Linked DNA regions of Rhodoligotrophos defluvii. The protein of the gene in region 2 interacts with the protein of the main gene of each other region in a pairwise test. Links are inferred from orthologs where the notes say so. Each region holds a gene or a part of one and is shown on either strand. Other genes may lie near its edges.

Region 1 (11,988 bases), on a different replicon or contig from region 2:
GTCTCGCCGGTGAACACGGTGAGACCCGGCCCGAGCGTTACGTCGAGCCGGTCTATCAGCACGATGTCTCTGATCGAAAGCGCGGTCAGCATCGCGCCCTATATACCCCATCCGGATATCGGGGCGCGAGCGGGAAGCTCAGTCGCGGGCAGCCTCTCCCTCGTAGAGGCGCTGCGCTTCCGTGAGCGCCTCGTCCAGGCGCCGCCCGGGCCGATACGCGGCCAGCGCCTCGGAGCGCTCGACGCCGGGCATGAGTCCCGGCGAAGGCTCCTCCTCCCCGATGATGGTCCGCACGGGGATCACGCCCGCCCACACGGGATGGGTGCCATCCTCGTCGTCATCGCCCACGTTCTTGGCGCGCACCTTGGCGGAGGCCTCCTCGATCCGCATGCCAATGACGGTCGTCGCTTTGCTCTCCTGGCCTGTGATCTGGCGCAGCTCCGCGGCCCGGCCGGGGAAGAACCGGTCCACCACCCCGACCAGTGCCCGCGCCTTCTCGTCCGGGTCATCCAAGATGCGGGCGGTGCCGAAGCACATCGCCGAGCGATAGTTGAGCGAATGGTTGAAGCCCGAACGGGCCAGCACCAGCCCGTCCAGATGCGAGACGGTCAGGCAGGCCGGCGTGCCGCCCTTGAGATGGCGCAGCATCCGGCTGGCCGAAGAACCGTGCCAGTAGAGCATGTCACCTTCGTGCCAGTAGATGGTGGGCGTGCAATAGGGCTGACCCTCGATCACGTAGGCCACGTGGCACAGCATGCCGGCATCCAGGATGGCGAAGACCGCGTCCCGGTCATAAGATCCGCGCTCGTGGTACCGCTTCAGCCGGTTGCGGGCCGAGACTGGAAAGGTGGACGGAGCATCAAGGGTAACATCGGTCATAGCAATTGCATTCCTCGCCACAGTTATGCGCAATGTACCGGCAACATTGGCTCGCAAAAGATCCAATTTCATGCCAAAACTTCTAACCAAACCGGACTGGTCCGCGCTGATCCCGATCCTCCCGGGTAAAGGCCCGCGCGCCAACCAGCTCTACCAGGCAATCCGCCGGCTGATCGAAACCGGCCTCGTCCCGCCCGGCGCCAAGCTGCCCACCACGCGCGATTTGGCACGGCGGCTCGGCATCTCGCGCAGTGCGGCGATCGCCGCTTTCGAGCTCCTGACCGCCGAGGGCTTCACCGAAGCGCGCGTCGGGGCGGGCACTTTCGTGGCCACCCATGTGCCCCAGAGGGCACCCTCCCCTCCAGCCCGGCCGGCGCCACCAAGCGCCTTGGCAGCTGAACCCGTGCCGCCGCTGCCCGGCACCCTCGGCATCGCCATGGCCGACGAGCGCACCTGGCACATCTTCCGGAAGCTGATGTCGCGGCGGCTGTCCCGGCCGGCACCCGAGCACTTCGCTTACGGTGATCCGCGCGGCAGCAGCGCCTTGCGCGAGGCTGTCGCCGCCTATCTGCGCACCGCGCGCGGCGTGCGCTGCGATGCCCAGTCGATCGTGATCACCAGCGGCACCCAGCAGGGCCTGGATCTCATTGCCCGGGTCCTGATCTGCCCCGGAGACCCGGTGCTTGTGGAGGATCCCTGCTATCCCATGGCCCGATCGGCGCTGGTCAGCCGCGGCGCCCGCCTCATCGGCATTCCGGTCGACCGCGAGGGCCTGAACACCCTGGACGAGAAACAGCCTCTGCCCCGTGCGCGGGCGGTCTATGTCACGCCCTCACATCAATATCCCCTCGGCGTGACCATGACCATGCGGCGGCGCCTCGCCTTGCTCGACTGGGCAAGGCACAACGACGCCTGGATCATAGAGGACGACTATGACAGCGAGTTCCGCTATCTCGGGCCCCCGCTCGCGGCAATGCAGGGCATCGACGATGCGGCCCGTGTTATCTATCTCGGCACCTTTTCCAAGGTGCTGTTCCCGGGGCTGCGGCTCGGATACGCGGTTATTCCTGACGCCCTGCTCGATGCGGTTCTGGCGCTCCGCGTGAGCTCTGACCGCCAGCCATCCACGCTCGCGGAGGCGGCCCTCGCCGATTTGATTGCGCAGGGCCATTTCGCCGCCCATCTGCGCCGGGCCCGCCGTCGGGCGCAAGCCTCACGCGACGTGCTGGTCGCTACCCTGCGCGACCACGGCCCACCGGTGCTGACGGTGGAGCCACCGGCGCAAGGGCTGCACCTCGTAGCCAAGCTCGCCAGCCCGCGACTGGACGTTGAAATTGGCGCCGCCGCCAAGGCTGCCGGCATCGGCGCTCGTCCGCTGTCACCCATGTATGTGACCATGCCCCCGCAGCAGGGGCTGGTGCTGGGCTTCTCCGGGTTCCCCGACGAGGACCTGCGAAAAGCCGCGCGCAGGCTCTGCGAGATCGTCAGAACGGATTGATGGAGCTCAGCGCCTGGGTGATCCAGGACGACTGGTTCTCCTTCGGCTGCAAGCCGCTGCCCTGCAGCAGGTTATAGGCGTCCTGATACCACTGGCTGCCCGGGAAATTGTGGCCGAGAACGGCGGCGGCGGTCTGCGCTTCGGAGGTTACCCCGAGGGCGAGATAGGCTTCCACCAGACGGTAGAGCGCCTCCGGCGTATGAGACGTGGTCTGATAGGACTTGATCACCTTCTCGAAGCGATTGATCGCCGCCACATAGGCCTGCTGGGTCAGGTAATAGCGGCCGACCTCCATCTCCTTCCCGGCGAGATGGTCGCGCGCCAAAAGCGCCTTGGCCGCCGCATCCTTCGCATAGACCGAGTTCGGAAAGCGGCGGCTCACCTCGTCCAGCGCGGCGAGTGCCTTCTCGGTTGCGGTCTGATCGCGCTTCACGTCCGCAATCTGCTCGTAATAGGACAGGGCCACGAGATAGTAGGCATAAGCCACGTCCTTGTGGCCCGGATGCAGCGTGATGAAGCGCTGGGCGGCCAGGATTGCCTCGTCATATTCATTGCGCTGGTATTGCGCATAAGCGGCCATCAGCGTGGCCCTGGTTGCCCAGCTCGAATAGGGATGCTGGCGCTCAACCTCCTCGAACTGCTTGGCGGCCTTCGCGTAGGACCCGTCCTTCATGTAGTCGAGGCCCTTGTTGTAGAGGTCCGCCACCGGCTCGGCATCGTCCACCACCTGGCTCGAACCTTCCGGCGCCAGAGCGCCGCCGGAAGCGGGCATGGCCGTGCTGCTCGAGGTATCGGTCCCGCCGCCGTTCCACATGCCCGACAGGCTGCTGCAGCCGGACAACAGAAGCGCACCCGCGGTGGTGAGCGCTATGAAGCGCATCGCCTTCAAGCTGCCGCGCGGCGCCTGCTTCCGTCCGCTGCCCATAAGATCACCCCTCATCCAAACTCCTGGGGATTGTCGCCCTCCGTGCAGCGATCACCCGGTCCGCCGCATCCGCTGTATACCGATCACATCGCACCCCGGCAACGAGTCGGTTGATAACCTGCAATGCTAAAGGCGACAAACCCGGCGGAAGTGTGTCCGCCGGGTCTTGGCCGAGGGCCACGATGATGCCGGTTTTCAGTTGGCCTGTCGCCGCAGGAAAGCGGGAATCTCCAGCTGATCATCATCGAGATCACCCTGCCCGGGCTGCTCCGCTTGCGGAGCATAGCCCTGCTGAGGTTCGGGCTGTGCGTGCATATCGCGGCGGCTGGACATGGCCGGCTCGGCCTTCGCCGGCACGTGGTCCTCGTCCTCGTCGCGCCGCCCCAAGCCTACGCTCGCCAAGCGTTCGAACAGGCTCTTGCGCTTCTTGTAGGCATGGGCGTTCAGGTCTTCCACATTGGCGTTGCGCTGTGCGTAGTGCCGCTGCGCATGGGGCGGAAAATCCTCGATCGAAGGCAGCCGCGGCGGGGTCGGTGCCGCACGCAACGCAGGCTGCGGCTGCGCCAGGGGAGGCTGCGGCGCAGACACGGCCGCAGAGGAGGCCGCGGCGCCATAGGCCCGCTCGTCTTGCTCCAGGTGATCTTCGACCGCCTGCTGGTCCGCGACTGGCTCCTCCTCGACCGCGGCATAGGCGGGCTCGAGACCGACCGGCTCCAGCTCGCGCTCAGCCAGGGCAGACTGTGCCTGATAGGCGGACTGAGGCTGGGGCTGAGCTTGCGGCGCCTGCGGCCGCGCTGCTGGCTGAGGTGCGGCTTCGCGCATCACCGGCTGCGGACCTGCCTCACGCATCGCGGGCTGTGGAGCCGGAGGCGCCGGCGGCCGTCCGCTCCCCGTATAGCCATAGCTGGTGCGCTCCGGTGCTGAGTCATACTCGGCATCATAATCATGGGGCGCCTGCTCCATGGCCGGGTCGACGATACCGGTCGCCACCACGGAGACGCGCATCACCCCTTCGAGAGACTCGTCGAAGGTCGCGCCGAGGATGATATTGGCCTCCGGATCCACCTCCTCGCGGATACGGGTCGCCGCCTCGTCCACCTCGTAAAGGGTGAGGTCGTGGCCGCCCGTGATCGAGATCAGCAGGCCCCGGGCGCCGCGCATGCTCACATCGTCCAGCAGAGGATTGGAAATGGCCGCCTCGGCCGCTTCGATGGCGCGCTTGTCCCCCGCGGCCTCGCCGGTTCCCATCATCGCCTTGCCCATCTCGCTCATCACGGCGCGGACATCGGCGAAATCGAGATTGATGAGGCCCTCCTTCGTCATCAGCTCGGTGATGGAGGCCACGCCGGAATAGAGCACCTGGTCCGCCATGGCGAAAGCAGCCGCGAAGGTAGTCTTCTCGTTGGCGATGCGGAACAGGTTCTGGTTGGGAATGACGATCAGCGTGTCGACGTGCTTGGACAGACCCTCGATGCCGCGCTCGGCGGTGATCATGCGGCGCTGCCCCTCGAACTGGAACGGCTTGGTGACCACGCCGACGGTGAGAATGCCCTGCTCCTTGGCCGCCCGTGCGATCACCGGCGCAGCACCCGTTCCGGTGCCGCCGCCCATGCCAGCGGTGATGAAGCACATATGGGCGCCGGCCAGGTGATCCAGGATTTCGGGCAGCGCCTCCTCGGCAGCAGCCGCGCCGATCTGTGGCTGCGACCCCGCGCCAAGCCCCTGGGTGAGCGCGGTACCCATCTGGATCCGCCGCTGCGCCGCATTCTGCGACAGCGCCTGGGCATCGGTGTTGGCTACCACAAACTCCACCCCTTCGAGCTTGGAGTGGATCATGTTGTTGACGGCGTTCCCGCCGGCGCCACCGACGCCAAAGACGGTGATGCGCGGCTTCAATTCGGCCAGATTGGGAACTGTCAAGCTGATGGTCATGGGATGGCGTCCGCTTTCTTTGAGCCTCTCCTCTACATTTGTTACCAACTCGATAATAAATCGTTAACGCTGCCTTACTCCCGGTCACATTTTGAACCACTGCGGCAGCAATCCGTTAACCCACCCTTTGCAAATCTGGGCGGCTGGGCTCGGTTCAGCGGCGGGTGGCGGGCCTGATGCCGAGCCGGCTCTTCGCGTGGTCCACAGCGTCTGCCAGCCCGCGAATGTCTCCGGCATCGAGAGCCCGGATCACCCGTTCGAGCAGCCGCCGCGCTGAAACCTCCGTCGCGTCGACCCGCTTTTGCCCGCCTGGCATTTCGGGCAGCATCAGCCATTCCAGGGAAACCCCGAACGTGCGCGCATATTTGAGGCCCATGTCGGCATCGAACGAGACGGCTCCGTTCTCGTGCGTCCGGTACGTCGATTCCTTGACACCAACTTTCCTGGCAGCGGCTCGTGCGGTAGTGAACCCCGCTGCTATTCGGGCCTGCCGAAGCCTGTCTGCACGCTCGATGACGAGTCGGTGTTTGTCCATACCGGCTTGTTAATCGATGACCGCCTTATAATTCTCGCGATTCAAGGTCGGCCAACGCTAAAGATATTGACACGCCCCACCGAACCCGGGCGACATAGGCGATGCGATCCGCGCGGCCAGCGAGCCCCCGAGCGTTGTGCGGATCAGGCGGGAGCATCAGCCGTCCGATGAACGGACTGGTGCTCCCGTTTCCGCGACCGGTCGCTTGCCGCCCCGCCGGCAAAGTGCTCTATTCCAAACAGCTTTGCTGGTCCGAACAGCTTGCTGGTCCGAACGGCTTTGCTGGCGCCAAGCCGTGCAGGAGAAGGGCGCATGACCGATACCCTGGACACCCGGTGCTGTGTTGCCGGCGGCGGCCCCGCCGGTCTCATGACAGGTTTCCTGCTCGCCAGAGCCGGCGTGGACGTCGTCGTTCTGGAGAAGCACAAGGATTTCTTCCGCGATTTCCGCGGTGATACCATCCACCCCTCGACGCTTGAATTGATGAACGAGCTGGGCCGGTTGGAAGCTTTCCTCGAGCTGCCGCACAATAAGGCGGAGACGTTGAGCGCCGTGTTCGGAGAGGACGAGATCCAGGTCGCCGATTTCCGGCACCTGCCGACCCGCTGTAAATTCCTGGCGATCATGCCGCAGTGGGATTTTCTCAACTTTCTGGCGTCCGAGGCGCGCGCCTACCCTAATTTCCGGCTACTGATGGAAGCAGAGGTTGACGACCTCCTGATCGAGGATGGAAAAATTCGTGGCGTTGCGGCCCAAACCCCCTCGAGCCGCCTTGCGATCCGGGCAGACCTCACGATCGGCGCCGACGGCCGCAGCTCCACCGTGCGCGAAAAGGCAGGACTTGTGCCCCGCGACCTCGGCGCTCCCATCGACGTGCTGTGGTTCCGCTTGTCCCGCAAGCCAGAGGATCCTCCGGCCACCATGGGCCGTTTCGCCGCCGGCCATCTGATGGTGCAGATCAATCGCGGCGACTATTGGCAATGTGCGTACGTCATCGCCAAAGGCGGCTTTGATGCGATCAAGGCGGCGGGTCTGGACAGCTTCCGGCAGGCGATCTCGTCGCTTATGCCTGGATTGGCCGGACGGCCGGACGAACTCCAGGACTGGGATCAGATCAAGCTGCTGACCGTGCAGGTCAACCGGCTGGAGAAATGGTGGCGCCCGGGTCTGCTGTGCATCGGCGATGCCGCCCATGCCATGTCGCCGATCGGCGGCGTCGGCGTCAATCTCGCCGTGCAGGACGCGGTTGCCGCCGCCAACGCGCTCGTGCCTCCGCTGCGGGCAGGCCAGCCGCTCGAAGATGCCATGGCCGCGGTTCAGGCACGGCGGATGTGGCCCACGCGGGTCACCCAGCAGCTGCAGCTGGTGATACAGGACCGTCTGCTCAAACCGCTGCTGGCCAGCAAGGAGCTGCCCGCGCCACCGCTGCCTCTACGGATCATGGACCACTGGCCGGTTCTCAGCCGGCTGCCGGCACGACTCATCGGGCTCGGGGTGAGGCCGGAACATGTGCAGACCCCCGATGTCGCAAGATCCGCCCCCGGGCAGCCGGCGCTCGATCTGCAATGACCGCAGTATCAGCCGCCGCCGTTTCGTTGAGCTTGCCTTAACCGCTTCCGGCAAAACACTGCCCGCCTGTCACACAGGGACATTGTGCATTCCCTGCGCCCATGCGATCAGCCCTATGTTCATACCAAATGCCCGATCGAGGCAGGTCCGGATCATGCCATCGAAATTGCTCTCACCCCATGCGGCTGCTGCCGCCTTGCTGTTGGGCATTGCCGTCGCCCTGCCCTCGCTCCGAGCAGCGGCGGACGACCTTCCGAGCTATGCCGATTTCACCGACGGGGTCTTCCTGCCCTACCTCAATGCTGGCGATGGCGACCTCACCCGGCCGCCGCGGCTGGGCCTTTCCCTTGGCGGGCGCATGCTGGCAGCGGTGGTGGATTCGGGCTCGACGGGCATTGTGGTGGCCGCCGCCTACATGCCGGACTGGCAGCAGCTGGAGAGTGTTGGGGAAGGACGGATCACCTATACCAGCTCCGGCCGCGTGATGAGCGGCCAATGGGTCATCACGCCGGTGACCGTCCAGGGCGCCGACGGAAGCAGCGTTGCCACCACACCCATGCCGGTTCTGGTGGTCACGGAGGTGACGTGCCTGGAGCATGCCCGCAATTGCCAGCCGAACGATGACCCGCACGGCATCGCCATGATCGGCATCGGCTTTGCCCGCGAGCATGATGCCCAGGCCCAGGGCACGCCCGACAAGAACCCGCTGTTGCAGGTGGCGGCCCAGGAGGGCCAGAAGCAGCGTCGCGGCTACATCCTGACCCAGCGGGGTGTGCATGTCGGCCTTACCGGCGCCAATACCCGAGGCACTTTCCGTGCCGTCAAGCTTGACCGGCAGCAGACGGTGGACGACTGGTCGCCGATACCTGCCTGCATCTCGATCAACGGCACCATGCCGCCCGCTTGCGGCACCATGCTCGCCGATACCGGCGTGACGGCCATGTTCCTCACCGTGCCGGCAAGCCAGGCCGGTGAAAACGAAGGCACGCTGCCGCCGGGCACCGAGGTCTCGCTGCTGCTCAACTCGGCAGATGGCGCACCGAGCGAGCTCTACAGCTTTACCGCAGATGATGGATCATCACCGCTCGCCCCAAGCTCGATCCATCTCCGCGTCTCGCCCGAACGCACCTTCGTCAACACCAGCCTGCACATTCTGAACGGCTTCGACGTGCTTTATGACGCCGATGGCGGCTATGTGGGCTTTCGCGCCCGAGCCGGCCAATAAGAAAGCCGGCGCAGCAGCTTGCGGTCAGAAGCTCTCGCGGAACCAGCGGCCCACCCGCCGCATGTAGCCGTCATTCCGCGGTCGCCGGGGCTCGACCATGATGCTCTCGTCCGGTCGCAGCGCATAGGCGAGAAGCCCGGAGGCCACCGCGAAATTGGGGCTGCGGATCGCTTCCGGCATGCCGGTCAGCGGCTGTGGGAAGCCAAGCCGGATGTGGCGGTCGAGGATCTGGCTGGCCAGCTCGCGCGCGCCCGTCATCTGGCAGGCACCGCCGGTGAGCACCATGCGCCGGCCGGCCAGCTTGGCGAAACCCGAAGCCTGCAGCCGGTCCTTGATCAGCTCGAACGTCTCCTCGAGCCGCGGCCGCACGATGCCGGTGAGCATGGAGCGCGGGATCTTGTACACCGTATCCGTGCCGCGCTCGCCGACCAGCGGCACCGACAAGAGCTCCCGCTCGTCGAGCGCGCTTGGAATGGACGAGCCATAGAGCGTCTTCATGCGCTCCGCATGGGCGATGGGCGTGGAGAGGCCGCGCGCAATGTCATTGGTGATGTGATGCCCTCCGATCGGGATCACATCGGCAAAGACGAGATTGCCCTCGAAGAACACCGCAACCGACGTTGTCCCGCCACCCATGTCGATGCAGGTGACGCCCATGGCCATCTCGTCTTCCACCAGCACGGAGCGGCCGGCCGCATAAGGCGCGATCACCAGGCCGGCAATGTCGAGATGGCAGCGCTCGATCGCGAGCGACAGGTTGCGCAGCGGGCCCGGCTCGACCGTGACCACGTTGAGATCGACCCCGAGCTTCTCCCCGAACATGCCGCGTGGATCGCGAATGCCGCGCACGTCGTCCAGCGCATATTGCACGGGCGTGGTGTGCAGCACCACCCGGCCCGGCGCCTGGATGCGTTCCCCGGCCACCTGGATTGCCCGCTCCACGTCAGTGGGGCCGACCTCACGGCCGCCGACCCGGGTCTCGCCGGTCACCGCCTCGCAGCGCGGACGTCCCCCCGAGACATTGACATAGACCTGGTCGATGCTGATCCCGGCCATGCGCTCGGCCGCATCCACCACCAGCCGGATCGCGATCTCGGCCTGGTCGATATCGGTGATGGAACCGCAGCGGATGCCCACGGCCGCCTGGTGGCCGACGCCGAGAATGTTGAGGCTCTGCGTCTTTGCGCCGCCGAAGGCGCGGTTGCGCGTGGTCCGCACCTCCGCAATGAGGCAGCATATTTTCGTCGAGCCGACGTCGATCGCGGCGATGATCGGAGAATTGGGCGCGGGACGACGATGATGCTGGTTTTTACGCGCGTGCAACGGAACGACGTTCATGAAGCCGGCGGCTCCCGCCCTACTCAATACGAACACACAGCAGGCCGATGCGGCCCCAACTCATTGGCTTCGGCTGACCTTGACCGGCTTTGCGTTCTTGGACGATTTCAGCTTCTCGGCTGCCTCGTCCGACAGGCGCACCACGACGCGATCATGGAGCCGCATATCGATGTTGACGATATCGCGGGTCATGATCCCGTAGCGGTCGATCAAGGTCTTGAGCAGCACGAGCGCTTCGTCGACCTTGTCCTCCGGCAGATCCACTTTGATCGTGTTCGTCAAGTACAGGACCCACCGGCGGTCGGCGACGCGCACGGCTGCACGCGTCTGCGACATTAGCTCCGGTTGGGCTTCCAGATAGTTAACAAGATCTGCCGCGGCGAGATTGGCGCCCTCGCCGACCACGATCGGCAGATGCCGATAGGCGCGCACGTTGAGGCTCGGCATCGGGATGCCCGACTTGTCGATCACCTTGAACACGCCATCCGACTGCCAGAGCGCGAAGGGATGCCGCTCCGTCAGCTCGATCAGCAGCTTGTTCGGAAACAGGCGCAGCACCGAGGCTTGCGAGATCCAGTCGAGGTTTTCGAGCTTCTGCCGCGCCAGGTTGGCGTCGAAGCCGATCAGCGAACCGCCTTCCTCGACCCCGATCGCGCTCAGCACCTGCTCGCGCGTCTGCTGCTCCAGTCCCACGATGCGCACGTCGTCCGCCGACAGGCCGATCATGGACGCCACCTGGTTGACCAGGCCGCGCAGCGAGCCGCCCCGCTGCTCGAAATGGCCGCCGGCCACCAGCGCATAGCACAGGGCGATCAGCAGAAAGGCCGCCGGCGCGAGGTCGCCGGTGAGCTTCGCCTTGCGCACCGGCCGGCTCTCGCGCCGCTGGCGGGTGACCTTGGTCACCAAGTCGCGCGAGGGCAACTGGACCGGCAAAGGCTCGAACTGAGGCCGCGGCCGCTTCACCGGTGCGGGCTGCGGCGCGACCATGGCCTCCATACGGGTTTTGGGTCGCGCGGGCGGCGGATCGTCATTCGTTACCGCCGCGGCATCGAGGGGCCGCGTGCTGGCCGGCGCCGCAGCTTTGGCCTTGCCCGCTGCAGCCGCGACCGGCGGGGCGGCGCTCGCCATCTCCAGCGCGCGGGCCTTGCCCGCCGCAGCTGCCACGGGCGGCGCGCCCGATGATTTCTGCGCGGGGAGCTTGGTCTGCTCGGAAACTTTGGCAATGGCCGGCAGCTTCTCCTTGGCCGCTGCCCGCCGCAAGGTTCTCACTTGGGCCGGCAGCAGCACAGGGCCGTCGCCACGGGGGTATTCCGCGCTCCGCCTGATCCAGTCTGAGGCGCTCACCTTCCGCATGATGCGTCTTCCACCATCCAGGAGACGAGGGCCTCGAAGCTCATGCCGTCGTGGGCTGCCAGCTCCGGCACGAGCGAGGTGCCGGTCATGCCGGGCTGGGTGTTGACCTCCAGCAGGATCAGCTCGCCCGTGCCGCCGGGCGTGTCGTCATAGCGCAAATCCGCACGGCTCACCCCCCGGCAGCCAAGCGCCTGATGCGCCGCCAGCGAGATCTCCTGCACGCGCCTGTAGAGATCGGCGGGAATCTGCGCCGGCAGAATGTGGCGCGAGCCGCCGGGTGCATATTTGGCCTTGTAGTCATAAAAGATGCCCGCCTCGGCGACGATGTCGATCACGCCCAGGGGCGTGTTGCCGCGCACCGCGCAGGTCAGCTCCCGCCCGGCGATGTAGCGCTCCACCATGACCTGATCGGCACCGAAAGCCGGATCGGTCAGAATGTCCTGTGGCGGGCCATTCGCGCCCTTGGGCACGATATGGACGCCGACGCTCGACCCCTCCGCTTCCGGCTTCATCACATAGGGCGGCGCCATCAGATGCGCGCGTGCGGCTTCCTCCAACGGCGCGAGCACGCTTTCCGCCACCGGCAGGCCTGCTGCGGCGAACACCGTCTTGGCCTTCGCCTTGTGCATGGCGAGCGCGGATGCCAGCACCCCGGAATGGGTGTAGGGCAGCTCGAGCGTCTCGAGGATGCCCTGGACGCAGCCATCCTCGCCCCACTTGCCGTGCAGGGCATT
Region 2 (16,538 bases):
CCGCTATGTGCCGCTCAAGGTGCGCACATTCGTCAATTTTCTCGTCGGCTTCTTCGCCAACCGCAAGGACGGCGCCACCGCCATCACCGATTTCGCGCCGCTGTTCAGCGGGCAGGATCTCGAGGATCGGCTGCATTTCGAGAACGAGTGGTCGACCATGTGAGCGCCGGCGCCGCCCCAGGGCACGCCGGGCCGGCCCTCTCCACACCTTTGCGGAAAATGAAAAGAAGGTTGTTGAGCATTGGTATTTTCTTCCGCGCCTTTGTCCCTACCATGGCACGCAAGGCGCCGGCACTTGCCGCCGCGCAAGCGCAAAGAACCGGCTGCTCTCCACAAGGCCGACAGTAAACCGAGGAAGAGGACAGGATGGGAACGCTCGATGCGCGCCGCCAAGCGCTCAAGGACGAATTCACGTCAGCCCGCGGCTACTGGAGTGATCTATGGTCGGATCTTCTTGAGATCGATCCGGATTTCTTTGAAGCCTACAAGAATTTTTCGTCTGCGCCCTGGAAGCGCAAGGGCGGTCTGGATCCGAAGATCAAAGAGCTGATCTACATCGCGATCGACACCTCGACGACGCATCTCTACGACCCCGGCACGCGCATCCACATGCGCAACGCGATCCGCTACGGCGCCACCCGCGACGAGATCATGGAGGTGTTGGAGCTCACCTCCGTGCTCGGCATCCACGCCTGCTCGCTGGGTGTGCCGATCCTGCTCGAGGAAATGCGCGCCACGGGCAAGGGCGGTCCCTTGCCGGAGGGCGAGCTCACGCCGCATCAGGAGAAGCTCAAGGCGCAGTTCATGGACGTGCGCGGCTATTGGAGCCCGCTCTGGGACGGTGTGCTCAGGATGTCGCCGGATTTCTTCGAGGCCTATCTCGAATTCTCGGGCGTGCCCTGGAAGAAGGGGCCGCTCGAGCCGAAGGTGAAGGAGTTCATCTACATCGCCATCGACGCCGCGACGACCCACCTCTACGAGCCCGGCTTGCGGATCCACATCCGCAATGCGTTGAACTACGGCGCGACTGCAGCGGAGATCATGGAAATCTTCGAGCTGATCAGCGTGCTCGGCATCCACACCATCACGTCCAGCGTGCCGATCCTGACCGACGAGCTCGCGCAGGCCGGCAAGCGCTGAGCTTCCGTGCCGAACTCGCGCCGCGCAGGCGCAGCCGGAAGATCGGCTGTCTTCACAAAGAGCAATAACGTGGGAGGACTGAATGAACTACTCCGTAGCAAAAGCGGGATCGCGCGGCTTGGCAGTGCTGGCCGGGGCGGCCCTTGCGGCCATGCTGGGCGCGGGCGTTGCCTCGGCCCAGGAAACCATAAAGCTGGGTTTCACCGCCGCCTTGACCGGTCCGTTCAACGAGTTCGGCGAGGGCATTCGCCGTGGCGCCGAGATCGCCGTCGAGGAATGGAACAAGAAGGGTGGCGTCAACGGCAAGAAGGTCGAGCTCGCCGAAGTGCTCGATGACCAGCTGGTGCCCGACCGCGCCGTTCAGAACATGCGCCGCATTCTCGACAACGACGAGATCGTCGCGGTGATCGCGCCTTCGGGCAGCGGTCCGACCCTGGCGGTGGTCGACATGCTGGAGGCCGATGGCCGCCCGGTGTGCAACACCCAGGCGCAGACCCCCGCCATCGTCTATCCGAAGGGCGACGACGGGCCGCCGCGGCCGAACGTCTTCTCGGTCTCGATCAGCAACAGCGTCGAGTCGGCGAAGCTTGCCCAGGTGCTGTCCACCTACAAGAATATCGGCCTGCTCCACGAGAGCACCGGATATGGCGTCACCGGCGCCAAGCTGGTGGCGGAAAAGCTGAAGGCCGCCAATCCCGATATCAAGATCACCATGGAATCCTACAATCAGCGGGCTCAGGACATGACCGCCCAGCTCACCAGCGTGCAGCGCGGCGGTGCGGAGGTCATCCTGGTGATCGGCCTCGGCGCGGACCTCGCCGTCATCCGCAAGAACATGGCTCGGCTCAACATCAACGTGCCCTTCTACGCCTCGGCTGGCGGCATCACGCCGCCCTATATGGAAGGTGCGGGCGACCTGGTGGTCGGCACCCGGGCGGCGACCACCAAGACCCTGGGGCTCGATCCGCTGCCGCCCGGTACTCAGAAGTTTGTTGATCTGTACAAGGCGAAATACGGCACCGACCGTTGGTGGGGACCCAATCCCGAGCGGGCGCAGATCTCCATCGCCACCACGGTCGGCGCGGCCTATGATTGCGTGAACCTGCTGGTTTCGGCCATCGAGCGGGCCGGCTCCACCGAGCCGGAGGCGATCATCAAGGCCCTTGAGGAGACCAAGGACGTTCCCGGCGTCGGCATCAGATCAATATCCTTCAGCCCGGAGAAGCATACGGCGCTGGGGGTGGATGACCTTGCCGTCTACGAGATCGGCAAGGAGGGCGATCGCATCAGCCTCAAGATCGTCCAGGAATAGGGGCTGCAACGGGAGGCCGCTCTCCCCCTGCGCGTCGATCATCAGGGGGAGCGGCCCGCAATTTCGGGCGTTTGGCTCGCCCCTGGAGCATGGGTCCCGAACCGAAGCGCCGCCTTCGCGAGAAGCGGATCACGCTCAAGCAAAGGATCAGGGCGGGATGGCAATTCCGGACGAGTCGTCCCGCCCCGGAGCATTTTCGAGCGAAGTGGGTACCGGTTCGCGTGAAGAAAATGCGACCAGGCAAAGACTCAGCGGAGCATTTTCGAGCGAAGTGGGTAGCGGTTCGCGTGAAGAAAATGCGACCAGGCAAAGACTCAGAGGAGCATTTTCGAGCGAAGTGGGTAGCGGTTCGCGTGAAGAAAATGCGACCGGGCAAAGACTTAAGAGCGGTTCCGCGATGTGGAGAAAAGCGGAAACGCTCTAGACCGGCCACGAGAAGCCGGATTTCAATGTGAAAGGCCGCGCGCTGCAGCGGGTTGACGCAAGCTTTTGGGGAGGTGCGGATTGAACATCTTTCTCTCGCTGGTCCTGGCGGGCGTGAGCGTGGGGTCCGTCTACGCCCTCGTGGCGCTGGGGTTGAACGTCACCTTCTGGACCACCAAGACGCTCAATTTCGGCCACGGCTCGCTGATGATGTTCTGCGCCATGCTGCTGGTCTATTTCGCCAGCCAGGGCATCGCCATGGCCGCCGCCGCCATCCTGTCGCTGCTGGTTGTGGCGGGCTTCGGCATGTTCATCGAGCGCTTTACGGTGCGGCCGGCGCTGAAGAGCAATAACAGCATGGGCTGGGTGGTCTCGACCCTCGGCTTCGGCATCCTTTTGCAGGGTGTGGCCGCCAAGCTGTTCGGCTCCCAGGCGGTGGCGTTCCCGTCGCTCCTCTTCGGCTCGCAGGATTTCATCACCGTCTTCGGCTTGCACATCGCGCTGCAATATCTGCTCGTGTTCGGCCTGTCGGTCTTCCTGGTGGTGGTGCTCGAGGCCTTCCTGCGGCTGACACGCTGGGGCCAGGCGGTGCGCGCCGTCTCCCACGATCCGGAGCTCGGCCGCGTCAACGGCATGCCGGTGAACCTGATCATCATCGGCTCCTTCGTGCTCTCGGCCCTGCTCGCCGGCGCCGCGGGCCTGCTGGTTTCGCAGATCGGCGGCACGGTCGATCCGGCCTTCGGCTTCAACCTGGTCCTCTTCGGTTTCGTGGCGGCGGTGGTCGGCGGCATGGGCAGCTCGGTCGGCGCCCTGGTCGGCGGCATCGCCCTCGGCGTCCTGTCGAAGCTGATCGGCGGCTACATCTCCTCCGCTGCGGAACAGCCGGTGGCCTTCGCCATCCTCATGCTGATGCTCGCGCTCAGGCCCAATGGTCTGTTCGCCCAAGCCGAGGCCACGAAGGCATGACGAAGCTCAAGAGCACCCTCACGGCCATCATCACCAACACCTATCTGCTGGCGGCGGTTGTCGCAGCGCTTGCCATAGGCGCCAGCTGGATGAGCTCGGGCACCGTGCACATCCTGAGCTTCGTGATGATCACCGTCATCTTCGCCCTCAGCATCAATCTGCTGACCGGCCTTGCCGGGCAGATCTCCCTTGGCCATGCCGGCCTGTTCGGCATGGGCGCCTATGTGACCGGCATCCTGGCCAAGACCTACGGCCTGAGCGTGCTGTTGGCCATTCCCCTGGGCACGCTTTCGGCGGCACTGGTCGGCTATCTCCTCTCCTTTCCGGCGGGCCGCGTGCGTGATGTCTATCTCGCCATGATGACCCTCGGCTTCGGCATGATCTTCTTCGAGATCGTGCGCGAGTGGAACGATGTGACCGGCGGCATGATGGGACTGAGCGGCGTGCCGTCGCCCACCCTCCGTTCGCTGAAGGTTTTTGGTCTGCGCATAGACGAGGTGTGGTTCTTCCGCGTCATATTGCTGATCACGGTTCTGACCATCTGGGTCGTGCACAACATCACCCGCAGCCGCACCGGCCGCGCCTTCTATGCGATCCATCACAGCGAGATCGCCGCCGGCAGCCTCGGCATCTCCCGCAGCGGCACCAAGCAGCTGGCTTATGTGCTGAGCGGCCTCCTGGCCGGCCTGGCGGGCGCCCTTTACGCCCATCTGGTCGGCTATCTCGGGCCGGACAGCTTCGGCCTGAACCGCTCCATCGAAGTGCTGGTCATCGCCATTGTCGGCGGTCTCGGCTCCATCGCCGGCCAGGTGCTCAGCGCCACCCTGTTCACCTTCCTGCCGGAAACCCTGCAGGTCTTCGCGGAATACCAGTTCATCGTCTATGGGCTGATCCTCACGTTCTCCCTCATCGTGCTGCCCCGCGGCATCGCCGGATTGCTGCTTTCACCGCCGCGCTTCATCCAGCAGCGATCGCTCGAGCAGATGCAGGCGATCGCGCCCACCGCGCCGCCAATGGCGGCGGGCGCCGAGGCAGGCGCTGGCAGCGGCGGCGTTCTCACCGTCAAGGGCATCACCAAGAATTTCGGCGGCCTCACCGCGCTCGACAATGTGTCGCTCGAGCTGAAGCCCGGTCGCATCACCGCCCTGGTCGGCCCGAACGGCTCGGGCAAGAGCACCCTGGTCAATGTGATCAGCGGCATTTACTTGCCGAGCGACGGGCGCATCGAGTTCAAGGGCCAGGATATCACCGGCCTGCCGGATCACCGCATCGCCCAAGCCGGCATCGTGCGCACCTTCCAGGACCCGCGCCTGGTGCCGAACTTCACCGTGCGTGAAAACCTGCTCCTCGGTGCCCATCGGCTGATGTCCCACAGCGGCCTCGCGTCCGCCTTGGCCCTGCCGTCCGCGATCGAGGAGGAGGCAGCCTTCCTCGCGCGCATCGACCGGGTCATGGAGCTGACGGAACTCAAAGCCACCGCCGATCAGGTCATCGAGTCCCTGCCTTACGGCTATCGCCGGCTCGCCGAGGTGGCGCGGGCGCTGGTGGCTGAGCCCAGCGCCATTCTGCTGGACGAGCCCGCGGCGGGCCTGTCGGAAGTGGAGATGGAGCACCTTGCCCGCATCGTCAGACGCATGAAGGACATGGGCCTGACCATCATGCTCATCGACCATCACATGGATTTCCTGGCCGAACTCGTTGACGACGTGGTGGTGCTCGACAGCGGCCGGGTCATCTATCGCGGCACGATCGAGGGCATGCGCTGCGACCGCACTGTCATCAACGCCTATCTCGGCGACGAGCAGGAGGCGGTGAATGCTTGAACTGCGCGACGTCAAGGTCAGCTATGGCGCGGTGGAAGCGGTGCGCGGCGTCTCCATCACGGCCAGGCCCGGCACCACCACCGCCATCCTCGGCGCGAACGGCGCCGGCAAGTCCTCGCTGCTGCGGGTCATTTCCGGCATCGCCCCTCTGCGCGGCGGCAGCATCATCATCGACAGCCGGGACGTCTCGAAAATCCCGGCCGAGCGCAGGGCCAAGCTGGGCCTTGCCCACGCCATGGAGGGGCGCCGGCTGTTCCGCCAGCTCACGGTCGAGGAAAACCTGCGGCTCGCCTGGTCCTTCGGCAGCCGCAAGGCACCCGTCGCGGAAGCGGTCGATGACATCTACCAGCGTTTCCCCATCCTCGAAGAAAAGGCCAAGGTGCAGGCCGGCTATTTGAGCGGGGGCCAGCAGCAGATGGTCATCCTGTCCTGCGCCACCATCCGGCAGCCGTCCTACCTCCTGCTGGACGAGCCCTCCCTCGGCCTTGCGCCCATCATCGTAACCCAGATCTACGAATTCATCACCGGCTATGCCCGCCGCTCCGGTGCAACCGTCATCATCGCCGAGCAGATGGCAAGTCTGGCCCTCAGGGTTTCCGACCATGGCTACGTCCTCCGTCGCGGCCGCATCGTGCTCGAGGGCGAAAGCCGCAAGCTCCTGGCCGATGGTATCGCCAACGCGCTTTCGGCAAGCTACCTTTAGGCCCATCGTCGGCGCGGGCTTTCGTGAAATGCCGTCGCGCCGCTTCATCGCCACTGCCTTCGGAACATCAGCCATGCCATTCATCACGCACGACGCAGTCCGGACCATCGCTGTCATCGGCGCCGGCACCATCGGCGCATCCTGGAGCGCCTGGTTCCTGGCCCGCGGCCTCACCGTCCGCGTGAGCGATCCGGCCCCGGCCGCCCCCGACATGGTGCGCGCCTATGTGAGGGAGGCCTGGCCGGCCCTGCGTCAGCTCCGCATCACGGAAGAAGCGGTGGACCAGGCCCTGGCGCGTCTCTCCTTTCACGCCTCCGCCGGTGAAGCCGCTCAAGGTGCCGACTTTGTCCAGGAAAATGCGCCGGAGCGGGTTGCGGTGAAGCAAGCGGTGCTGAAGGAGATCGACGCCGTTGTCCCCGCCGACCGGGTGATCGCCTCCTCCACCTCGGGCTTCGGGGTCACCGAAATGCAGGCCGAGATGCGCCATCCGGAACGGCTGGTCGTCGGCCATCCCTTCAATCCGCCGCACCTCATCCCGCTGGTGGAGGTGGTCGGCGGCGGCCGCAGCTCGGAAGAGGCCGTGCAATGGGCGATCGGCTTCTACAACCACGTGGGCAAGCGCGCCATCCATGTGCGCAAGGAGGTGCCTGGCCACATTGCCAATCGCCTGCAGGCGGCGCTCTGGCGCGAGGCCCTGCACCTTGTGCAGGAAGGGGTCGGCAGCGTCGATGACATAGATGCGGCCATCGCCTATGGCCCCGGGCTGCGCTGGGCCATCATGGGCCCGCATCTCACCTTCCATCTGGCTGGCGGCCGCGGCGGCATCGCCCACTTCTTCGACCATCTCGGGCCAAACGTGGAGAAGTGGTGGGCCGACCTGGGCACGCCGCACATCACGCCGGAGCTGCGCGACATGATCGCCCGCGGGGTCGAGGAGGAGATCGCCGGCCGCTCCTATGAAAGCCTTGTCGAGCACCGCGACAAGGCCCTGCTCGGCGTGCTGGCCGCCACCAGACAGCCGTTGCCTGCAGAGGAATAAGGTCGCAAGATGCCACATGGCGGCAGCGCGCGCTACCGCCACCGCTGCGGAGGGATTGGCAATGGAGACGGTCAAGTTCACCCAGATGAAGGATGGCGATCGGGAAGACTACGCCTTCCTCACGAAACACGAGCACGAATTCGTTGCCGGTACCGCAGATCGCCTCCTCGCCGCTCTCGTCGCGTTGGATGAATCGCTCTCAGGCTACAAGATCACCCGGCTTGGCCATTCCCTGCAAAGCGCCACACGCGCCTGGCGGGCAGGCGCCGACACCGACTGGATGGTCGCTGCCCTGCTGCACGATATCGGTGATATCTACGCGCCGCATAACCACGACGAATATGCGGCCACCATCCTTCGCCCTTTCATACGCGAGCAGTGCACCTGGGTGGTCGAAAAGCACGCCGATTTCCAGCTGCTCTATTACGGCGAGCACGTCGGCGCCAATCCGAACAAGCGCGAGATGCACAAGGGCAGCCCGTATTACGACGATTGCGCCCTGTTCTGCGAGCTGTGGGACCAGTCCAGCTTCGATCCGGACTATCCCACCTTCGAGCTGGATCTCTTCCGGCCCATGGTGCGCGAGGTGTTCGCGCGCAAGCCCTACGACCCCGCCGTCATCCAGCCGGGCGTGCGCATGCCGCTCGAAAATGCTGCCATTGCGGCGCAGCGGGCGGGCACGGCCTGATCAGTTGTAGCTGACCTCAATCAGGAAGCAGCGGCTTCGGCCGCCTGGTTGTCCAGCGCCTTGCGCGTCTTGGCCCGCAGGCGCTCGGAAGCGGATTTGAGCTGCCCGCAGGCCGCCATGATGTCGCGGCCGCGCGGCGTGCGGATCGGGCTCGCATAGCCTGCGCGGTTTACGATCTCGGCGAATGTCTCGATCCGCTCCCAGTCCGAGCATTCATAGGGGCTGCCTGGCCAGGGATTGAACGGAATGAGGTTGATCTTGGCGGGTATGCCTTCCAGCAGCTTCACCAGCCGCTTGGCATCGGCATCGCTGTCATTGATGCCTTTCAGCATCACATATTCGAAGGTGATGCGCCGGGCATTCGACAGGCCGGGATAGTTGCGGCAGGCGTCCATCAGCTCGGCAATCGGGTATTTCTTGTTCAGCGGCACCAGCTTGTTGCGGATCTCGTCCGTCGTGCCATGCAGCGAGATCGCCAGCATGACCCCGATCTCCTCGCCGGCGCGCGCGATCATCGGCACCACGCCGGCGGTCGACAGGGTGATGCGCCGTCGGGACAGCGACAGGCCCTCGTTGTCCGACACGATTTCCATCGCGGCCTTCACATTGTCGAAATTGTACAGAGGCTCGCCCATGCCCATCAGCACGATATTGGTGATGTAGCGGCCGCCCACTGGCGGCGTCGGGTTGGCGGCAAGCTGCTCCGGCCATTCCCCCAGCCGGTCGCGGGCGACCAGCAGCTGCCCGACGATCTCGCCCGCCGTGAGGTTGCGCACCAGCGTTTGCGTGCCGGTGTGGCAGAAGGTGCAGGAGAGGGTGCAGCCCACCTGGCTCGAAACGCACAGCGTCCCGCGGTCCTCTTCCGGGATGTAGACCGCTTCCACCTCGTGCCGTTGGCCGAGCGGGCCGGCCGCCGGCAGCCGCAGCAGCCATTTGCGCGTGCCATCGGCCGAGATCTGCTCCTCGATGATGTCGAGCCGGTCGAGTGTGAAGCGCTCGCTCATCAGGTCGCGCAGCGTCTTGCTCACATCCGTCATGGCCTCGAACGAGGTGACGCCGCGGTTGTACAGCCAGCGGAAGATCTGCCCGACCCGCATGCGCAGCTGCCGCTCGGGAACGCCCAGCTCGCTCAAGACCTGCGCCAGCTCCGGCCGGGTGAGCCCGATCAGTGAACGCCGGCCGCCATCCGGCTCGGGCTGCGGCCCATGGCCTGGCCGCGACCTGTGCGAGATGTCGAGTATCGTGCGGGGGCCGGTTGTGGGCTCTAGGGTCATGCTGTCGGACAAGGTTTGCGAAACCCGCGGGCACGGCGCCGCGCGGGCTTCGACAACAGGTCGCGTGCGGCGAGGGCGATGTCAAGCCCCGCGACGCGCGGCCGGCCGGCGAACTGGCCGGATGCCTATTCGCAGGCCTGGTCGATCGCCTTCATGGCAGCGGTCACGCCGGCAAGCGAATAGGTGTCGGTGGTTTCGGTGCCGCGCCAGGACGTGCCTTTGATGGTCAGCTTGTGCCCGGCCTTCATGGCGCTCACCACCTGGCTGTCCTTGGTGCTGGAATCGAACCAGCCGCCGTCGCCATTGGTGAACATCTCGTAATTCGTCCCATCGATGGTGACCAGTGCGGGCGCGTCCTTCTTGAAGGGATAGCCGATGATCGTGCTCACCTCGTTGCGAACCTTATCGGCGGTGCGGTGGGTGACCAGCAGGAAGATCGGGTCGCGCTTCACATTGTTCGGTTCCGAGGACGAAGGCTTGGCCACGATGTAGCACACCTTGCCCTTTTGCGTATTGTAGGTGTAGGCCGCCCAGTCGTTGAAGTCGCCGAGCAGCTGCGGCTCGTTCTGTGTCTGGGCCGCAACGTCCCGAGGCAACGCCGAGGCGGCAAGAGCGGCCATGAGGCAGAAGGCGACGAGCGTCCCACGTGAAGTCATCGTTGAAGAGCTCCTTTCATCGGGTCCGACAAAGTTTCGAGGCGAGGGGTAGACGCAACGCCATGTGAAATCAACCCAGGCACGACGGAGCGCGCGAAGGCTGAACCCTAACCGAGTGGCCCCCGGCGAGGCAAGCGACGCCCGGCAAGCCGGCGAAAATGGCCATTGCACGCCAGATGGTTATGAGACTATCAGCATGGCCAGGACCAGATATGAATCCATGCCTCGCTGAAAGTTGATTCGAAACGCACGCGAGAACACATGGCGGCAGGCCCGCGCCCCCGGCACAGCCTCTAGGGAGAAATAATGATGAGAGCAGTATTGTGTAGGAATTATGGACCGCCGGAAAGCCTGGTGCTCGAAGAGCTTCCCAGTCCTGCGCCGGGTGCTGGCGAGGTGCTGATCCGGGTGCGCGCCGCCGGGCTCAATTTCTTCGACACGCTGATCATCGAGAACAAGTATCAGTTCAAGCCGCAGCTGCCCTTTTCGCCGGCGGGCGAAGTGGCGGGGGACATCACCGCCATAGGCGAAGATGTGCAGGGCTTCCGCGTCGGCGACCGCGTCATGGCCTATCTCGGCTGGAACGGCGCGCGCGAGGAGGTGGTGGCGCCCGTCTCGAAGCTGATCCCCCTGCCGGACGCCATAGACTATGCCACCGCCGCCGGCCTTTCCGTCACCTACGGCACCACCTTGCACGCCTTGAAGGACCGGGCGCGCATCCAACCCGGCGAAACGCTCGCAGTGCTTGGCGCCGCTGGTGGCACCGGCCAGGCCGCCATCGAGCTTGGCAAGCAGTTCGGCGCCCGTGTCATCGCCGCCGCGTCCTCGGACGACAAGCTGGCCTTCTGTCGTGAGCTCGGTGCCGATGAGGTCATCAACTACGAGCGGGAATCCCTCAAGGACCGGCTGAAGGAGCTGACCGACGGCAAGGGCGTCGATGTGGTCTATGATCCCGTGGGCGGCCCCTTGGCCGAGCAGGCGCTGCGCTCAACCGGCTGGTATGGGCGCTTCCTGGTCATCGGTTTTGCCGGCGGGGAGATCCCCAAGATCCCGCTTAACCTGGTCCTGCTGAAAAGCTGCGACATCGTCGGCGTGTTCTGGGGCGCCTATATCGAGCGCGAGCCGCAGCGCAATCGCGAGAACATGGAAATGCTGCTCGGCTGGTGCGCCTCCGGCCGCGTGCGGCCGCGAATCGACCGCACATTTCCGCTGGACCGCACGGCCGACGCGCTCAACGTTCTCGCCAAGCGCCAGGCCAAGGGAAAGATCATCCTGGAAGTATGAGGGCTCAGGGGTCAAGCCGGTGACGACGATTTGTTTTGCCAGCCAACAGCTTACGTCATGCCGGCCTTGAGCCGGCATCCAGGGCCACACGGTACGAACGCCCTTGCGGCCCTGGATTGCCGCGTCAAGCGCGGCAATAACGAACTTTGAACAAAGCCGTCATGCCCGGCCGCGCCTAGGCGCCGAGCCGCGGCCGTGAGGGGCCGGTCTTCCCTCAAGCGCCCGGACTGTCGGGCGTCCCGCCGTGCCGCAGCTTGTCCAGCGCTTCTCGGGCCATCTCCTGGTGCTTGGGCTTCATATAGATGCCGATGATGTTGAGCGCCGCAAACAGCACCGCCGCGTCATCGGTGAAGCCGATCGCCGTGAGAATGTCGGGGAGGAAGTCGAACGGCACGACGAAATAGGCCAGCGCCGCGAACAGCACCGCCTTGGCCCTGAGCGGCGTGTCGGGATCGGTTGCGCAATAATAGGCGGCGATCAGCGACTGCGCGAACGGAATGCGGCTGGCCACCCGCCCGAGCTTGCGCCAGAACCCGCGCCGGACCCGCTTCTCGTTGGCTTGCATCACGGCCGGCAGCTGAATCTCCGGCGATGTGAGGTCCGGCATGTGCTTCTCGTCTTTCCGCTCTGCCATGCGCATCTCCTAGAGCGTCATCCCGAACCGGAAGTCCGCGCGACAAGGGGTGATCACGCTCGACCAAGGATGAGGCACCGCGCCTTCATATGGAAAGGCGGTGCCAGGGAACAAGCCTTGCTCGGCATCGATCATCGAGCGGAAAAATGAATTTTGCTCCAAGCAGCGCTGGCCCGCTGCAAGCGGCGCCATGTCGGCTTAGCGGCTCATGAAGTAGATGCTGGCCATGATCACGATGATGGCCAGGAATTGCAGCAGCACGCGCAGCCGCATCAGCCGTTGCGAGGTATTGGCGCTGCCGCCGCGCATCATGTTGACCAGCCCCAGCACCAGGACGATGAACACGGCCGCAAGGGCCACGGGTACGGCATAGTTTGCAAAAGACATGACAGACGAACTTTCTCTGCGGCCCCGAATGATCTGACGGCCGAGTTCGGCCAGCGCGTGTTCCGTTTCGAGCCGCCGTTCAGTTGGAGCCGTCGAGCAGCCGGCGCGCGATCACCTGCGCCTGGATCTCGGCGGCGCCCTCAAAGATGTTGAGAATGCGGGCGTCGCACAGCACCCGGCTGATGGGATATTCGAGCGCGAAGCCGTTGCCGCCATGGATCTGCAGGGCGTTGTCCGCCGCGGACCAGGCCACCCGCGCCGCCAGCAGCTTGGCCATGCCCGCCTCCAGGTCGCAGCGCCGGCCCGCATCCTTGTTGCGCGCCGCAAAATAGGTGAGCTGCCGGGTGGCCATGATCTCGGCCGCCATCATCACCAGCTTGTCGGAAACCCGCGGGAACGCCACGATCGGCTTGCCGAATTGCAGGCGCTCGCAGGCGTAGCGCAGCCCCAGGTCGAGTGCGCTCTGCGCAACGCCGATCGCCCGGGCGGCGGTCTGGATGCGCGCGCTCTCGAAGGTTTGCATCAGCTGCTTGAAGCCTTGCCCCTCGACCCCGCCCAGCAGATTCTCCGCTTTGACCGCGAAGCCGTCGAAGCCGATCTCGAATTCCTTCATGCCCCGATAGCCGAGCACCTCGATCTCGCTGCCGCTCATGCCCGGCGCGGGGAAGGGATCCTCGTCCGTGCCACGCGGCTTCTCCGCCAGCAGCATGGAAAGGCCCTTGTAGCCCGGCTCTTCGGGGTTGGTGCGCACCAGCAGGGTCATCAGGTCCGCCCGCACCGGATGGGTGATCCAGGTCTTGTTGCCATAGACCTTGTAGACGTCGCCCTCGCGCACGGCCCGGGTGCGCAGGCTGGCAAGATCCGAGCCGGTATTGGGCTCCGTGAAAACCGCCGTGGGCAAAATCTCGCCCGAGGCAAGCTTGGGCAGGAAGCGCTGCTTCTGCTGCTCGGTGCCGCCATGCAGGATGAGCTCCGCGGCAATCTCGGTGCGCGTGCCCAGCGAGCCCACGCCGATATAGCCCCGCGACAGCTCCTCCGAGACCACGCACATGGACTCCTTGCCGAGCCCGAGGCCCCCATAGGCTTCCGGCAGTGTGAGCGAGAACACGCCCAGCGCGCTCAGCTCCTGCAGAATGTCCAGGGGAATATAAGCGTTCTCCAGGTGCCACTCGTGCGCATGCGGTGCCACCTTGTCCTCGACGAAGCGGCGCATCTCGCCGCGCATCTGCTCGATCGTCTCGTCCAGCCCGGTGGCGCCGAAGGTGAGCGCGCCATCCTGCGCCATGATGAGGGCGATGAGGCGCGCCCGTGCATCCGGGCTGTTGCCCTCTCGCCGCAGCCGGGCGGCGCTGCCCGCGGCCAGCGGCTTCAGCGAGGCATCGTCCAGCCCGAGATCATGCGGCCGCACGAACTCGCCCAGGTTCATCGGGATGCCGCCCACGATCTGGTTGAGATATTCCCCGGCGAGGACCTGCACGAGCAGCGTTTCGGTCTCGCCGAGCCGCTCGTCCTCCTCTAGCCGCGCCGCATAGAGCGCCAGCTGCCGCAAGGTCTCCACATAAGTCGCGAGCCACGCCAAGCCGTGCGTCGCCGCCTGATGCTGCTCGATCAGCTCGGCCGACACGCGCCCGTTGCGGCTGACCAGGGCAGCGACGCGCGACCGTGCCTCCCCATAGACCTGCTCGGCGGCATTCACCGCATCGGCTACGAGCTGGGGCACCGATCCGAGAATGGCCCTGCTCTGGGCGACAGGCGCGGCGATGGACATGGGGCGGCCTCCTGCGATGTCATTTTCAATGACGGTTACCGCAGGCCGTGATGCACTGCAACATGCAACACGCCCATCTCAGCCATGACGTCGCTCGAACACGAAGTAAAGGCCCTCTGCCGGAGCATCCGCAAACAGCGGCGCCTCGTGCCGGTGGCGGATAGCCATCACGCCGGCCTCCGACAAGGCGGCGATCTTGTCGCGAAACCCGGACGGTTCGAACACATGGGCATGAATGGTGCAAACAAGCAGGCCGCCCGGCCGCAGCACCCGGAAGATCTCGTCGAATGCGACCGCGCCCACATGCGCGTGAGTGAACGTGCCCGACGAGATCGCCGCGCCATAGGCGCTGCTCGGCAAGTCCAGCGGCCGGGTCAGGTCCGCCTCGAACAAGGCGCGGTAGATGCCCTTCATCCGCGCCAGCGCAAGCATCTCCGGTGAGATGTCGACGCCGTCGATGGTGGTGAAGCCATGCGCGCGGGCGGCCGCCGCGGTCAGCCCCGTCCCGCAGCCGATGTCCAGCATGGGCACGGTGCGGTCCGGCAGCCATGCCGCCGCCAGCGCCGCCACCCCTGCCGGCGAGAGGTAATGCAGTTCGGTTTCGAGCTGCTGGTCGTAGCTCGCGGCCCAGTCGCGGTAGAGCGTCACCGCATCCTCAGGTCCCGCCATGCTGTAGGAGCGGGCCAGGAACTCGTCCGACCGGGATGCCGTCGCCGAGGTGCCGCTGCTGTCCGCCTCCGGCTGTGACGGTGCGCCGCGCGCATTCTCCCCCGATCGGGTATCTGTCCTGTTGCGCTGCATCGGCAACCACTATAGCCGATGTTTCGACCGACGTAAGCGGATTGGCGGAGAGCAACACCCGTGGTGCAGGCCCTGGACACGATCGTGCCTGTCTTCGGCCTCATCGTCATCGGCTTCCTGCTCTCCAAGGCCGGCGTGTTCGGCAAGATGGCGGCGGAAGGCCTGTCCACCGTGGTCTTCACCCTGTGCATGCCCGCCTTGCTGTTCAAGACCATGATCGGCATCACCCTGCCGCAGGTCTCGCCTTGGGGCCTGTGGGGCAGCTATTTCGGCGCTGTCGCCATCGCCTGGATCATGGGCTGGGCCGCCGTCGCCTTGCTGTTCCGGCGCGATGCGCGCACCGCCGCCGTGGCCGGTGTGGGCGCCGCCTATGCGAACACCATGCTGATGGGCCTGCCCATCATCTTCGCCGTCATGGGCAATGCGGGCGCCTTGCCTCTGTTTCTCATCATCGCCGTGCATCTGCCGATCATGAGCCTGTTCGCCACCATCCAGCTGGAATGGGCGCAACGCTCGCAGCCGGGCGTCCGCCTTGCCCTGCTCGGCTCCATCGCCAAGGGCGTGGCGAGCAACCCGATCACCATCGGGCTCGGCGCCGGCCTGCTGTGGCGGTTCACCGGTCTGGCCTTGCCATCCGCTCCGGCCAAGGTCCTGGACATGCTGTCGGAGGCCAGCGTGCCCTGCGCGTTGCTCGCCATGGGCACCGCGCTCAGCCATTACAGCATCCGTGGCTCTGGTGGCCCGGCGGTTGCCATCACCTTGATCAAGCTCGTCGTCCATCCCCTGGCGGTATGGCTGCTCGCCCGATACGTCTTCCACATCCCGAGCGACTGGATGCGTGTGGCCGTGCTGTTTGCAGCCGCGCCCACCGGCATCAACACCTTCATCTTCGCCGTGCGCTACCAGGCGGCCATCGGCATGATTTCCGGCGCCATTGCCCTCGGCACCATACTGTCGGTGCTGTCCTTCTCCCTCGCCCTCTGGGCGACGGGTCCTTAGGCCATATCGCCGAAGCCGAGCAGCGCGCGGATCTCGCTCGCCGTAACCCCGGCCTCCCTCAGCGAGCGCAAGCTCCGGTCGCCGGCGCTTTTCGAGAGCTTGCGGCCGGTCTCGTCGCTGATCAGGCGGTGATGGCAATAGCGCGGCTCGGGCAGCCCCAGCAGCACCTGCAACAGGCGGTGGACCGCGGTCGCATGGAACAAGTCCTGGCCGCGGGTCACGTGCGTAACGCCCTGCAATGCATCATCCACCACCACGGCGATGTGGTAGCTCACGCCGATATCCTTGCGGCCGAGGATCACGTCACCCCAGATCCGCGGGTCAGCCTGAACTACGCCTGTCTCGCCGAGAGGGCCGCTGCCGTCCTCCGCGAAGGTGAGTGGGCCGCCGGCCATCGCGAGAGCCCGTTCCATATCCAGCCGCAGCGAGAATGGTACGCCGCGCGCACGAAGCTCTGCTCTGTCGGCTTCGCTCAAATGACGGTGCAAGCCGGGATAGAGCGGCTGCCCGTCCGGATCCGCCGGCCAGTCCTTGCGCCCTTCGACCGCGGCGCGGATCTCCTGGCGCGAAGCGAAGCAGGGATAGAGCAGGCCCCTGGCTGCCAGGCGGTCCAGTGCCGCCCGATAGGTTGCCATGTGTTG

Evidence for each region.
Region 1: the proteins of rlmN (region 2) and ftsZ interact in binary tests that used the Escherichia coli proteins (3 or more experiments, as listed by UniProt). The link is inferred for Rhodoligotrophos defluvii from one-to-one orthologs.

What each region holds. Positions count from the first base shown.
Region 1 is NZ_SZZM01000003.1:561,466-573,453, forward strand. What follows is about bases 2,867-5,805. They hold ftsZ (cell division protein FtsZ), read right to left. Parts: upstream 5,235-5,805; coding sequence 3,498-5,234; downstream 2,867-3,497. Other genes in these bases: E4P09_RS16895 (outer membrane protein assembly factor BamD), read right to left, coding at 2,867-3,317; E4P09_RS26735 (helix-turn-helix domain-containing protein), read right to left, coding at 5,389-5,769. Also shown: DNA repair protein RecN, read right to left, coding at 1-92; E4P09_RS16885 (pyridoxamine 5'-phosphate oxidase family protein), read right to left, coding at 139-879; MocR-like pyridoxine biosynthesis transcription factor PdxR, read left to right, coding at 950-2,377; more of E4P09_RS16895, read right to left, coding at 2,364-2,866; E4P09_RS16910 (FAD-dependent oxidoreductase), read left to right, coding at 6,082-7,338; E4P09_RS26610 (hypothetical protein), read left to right, coding at 7,493-8,563; cell division protein FtsA, read right to left, coding at 8,588-9,901; E4P09_RS16925 (cell division protein FtsQ/DivIB), read right to left, coding at 9,962-11,254; E4P09_RS16930 (D-alanine--D-alanine ligase), read right to left, coding at 11,242-11,988. UniProt on the Escherichia coli protein: Essential cell division protein that forms a contractile ring structure (Z ring) at the future cell division site. The regulation of the ring assembly controls the timing and the location of cell division.
Region 2 is NZ_SZZM01000004.1:385,156-401,693, forward strand. Bases 7,242-10,186 are described here. They hold rlmN (dual-specificity RNA methyltransferase RlmN), read right to left. Parts: upstream 9,369-10,186; coding sequence 8,115-9,368; downstream 7,242-8,114. Other genes in these bases: E4P09_RS18925 (3-hydroxyacyl-CoA dehydrogenase NAD-binding domain-containing protein), read left to right, coding at 7,242-7,406; E4P09_RS18930 (HD domain-containing protein), read left to right, coding at 7,468-8,094; E4P09_RS18940 (invasion associated locus B family protein), read right to left, coding at 9,494-10,024. Outside these bases: E4P09_RS18890 (LysR family transcriptional regulator), read left to right, coding at 1-163; E4P09_RS18895 (carboxymuconolactone decarboxylase family protein), read left to right, coding at 367-1,140; E4P09_RS18900 (ABC transporter substrate-binding protein), read left to right, coding at 1,223-2,452; E4P09_RS18910 (branched-chain amino acid ABC transporter permease), read left to right, coding at 2,957-3,841; E4P09_RS18915 (branched-chain amino acid ABC transporter ATP-binding protein/permease), read left to right, coding at 3,838-5,664; E4P09_RS18920 (ABC transporter ATP-binding protein), read left to right, coding at 5,657-6,367; more of E4P09_RS18925, read left to right, coding at 6,441-7,241; E4P09_RS18945 (NADPH:quinone oxidoreductase family protein), read left to right, coding at 10,334-11,308; E4P09_RS18950 (YkvA family protein), read right to left, coding at 11,523-11,942; E4P09_RS18955 (twin transmembrane helix small protein), read right to left, coding at 12,141-12,329; E4P09_RS18960 (acyl-CoA dehydrogenase family protein), read right to left, coding at 12,409-14,097; E4P09_RS18965 (class I SAM-dependent DNA methyltransferase), read right to left, coding at 14,176-14,898; E4P09_RS18970 (AEC family transporter), read left to right, coding at 14,959-15,897; tRNA glutamyl-Q(34) synthetase GluQRS, read right to left, coding at 15,894-16,538.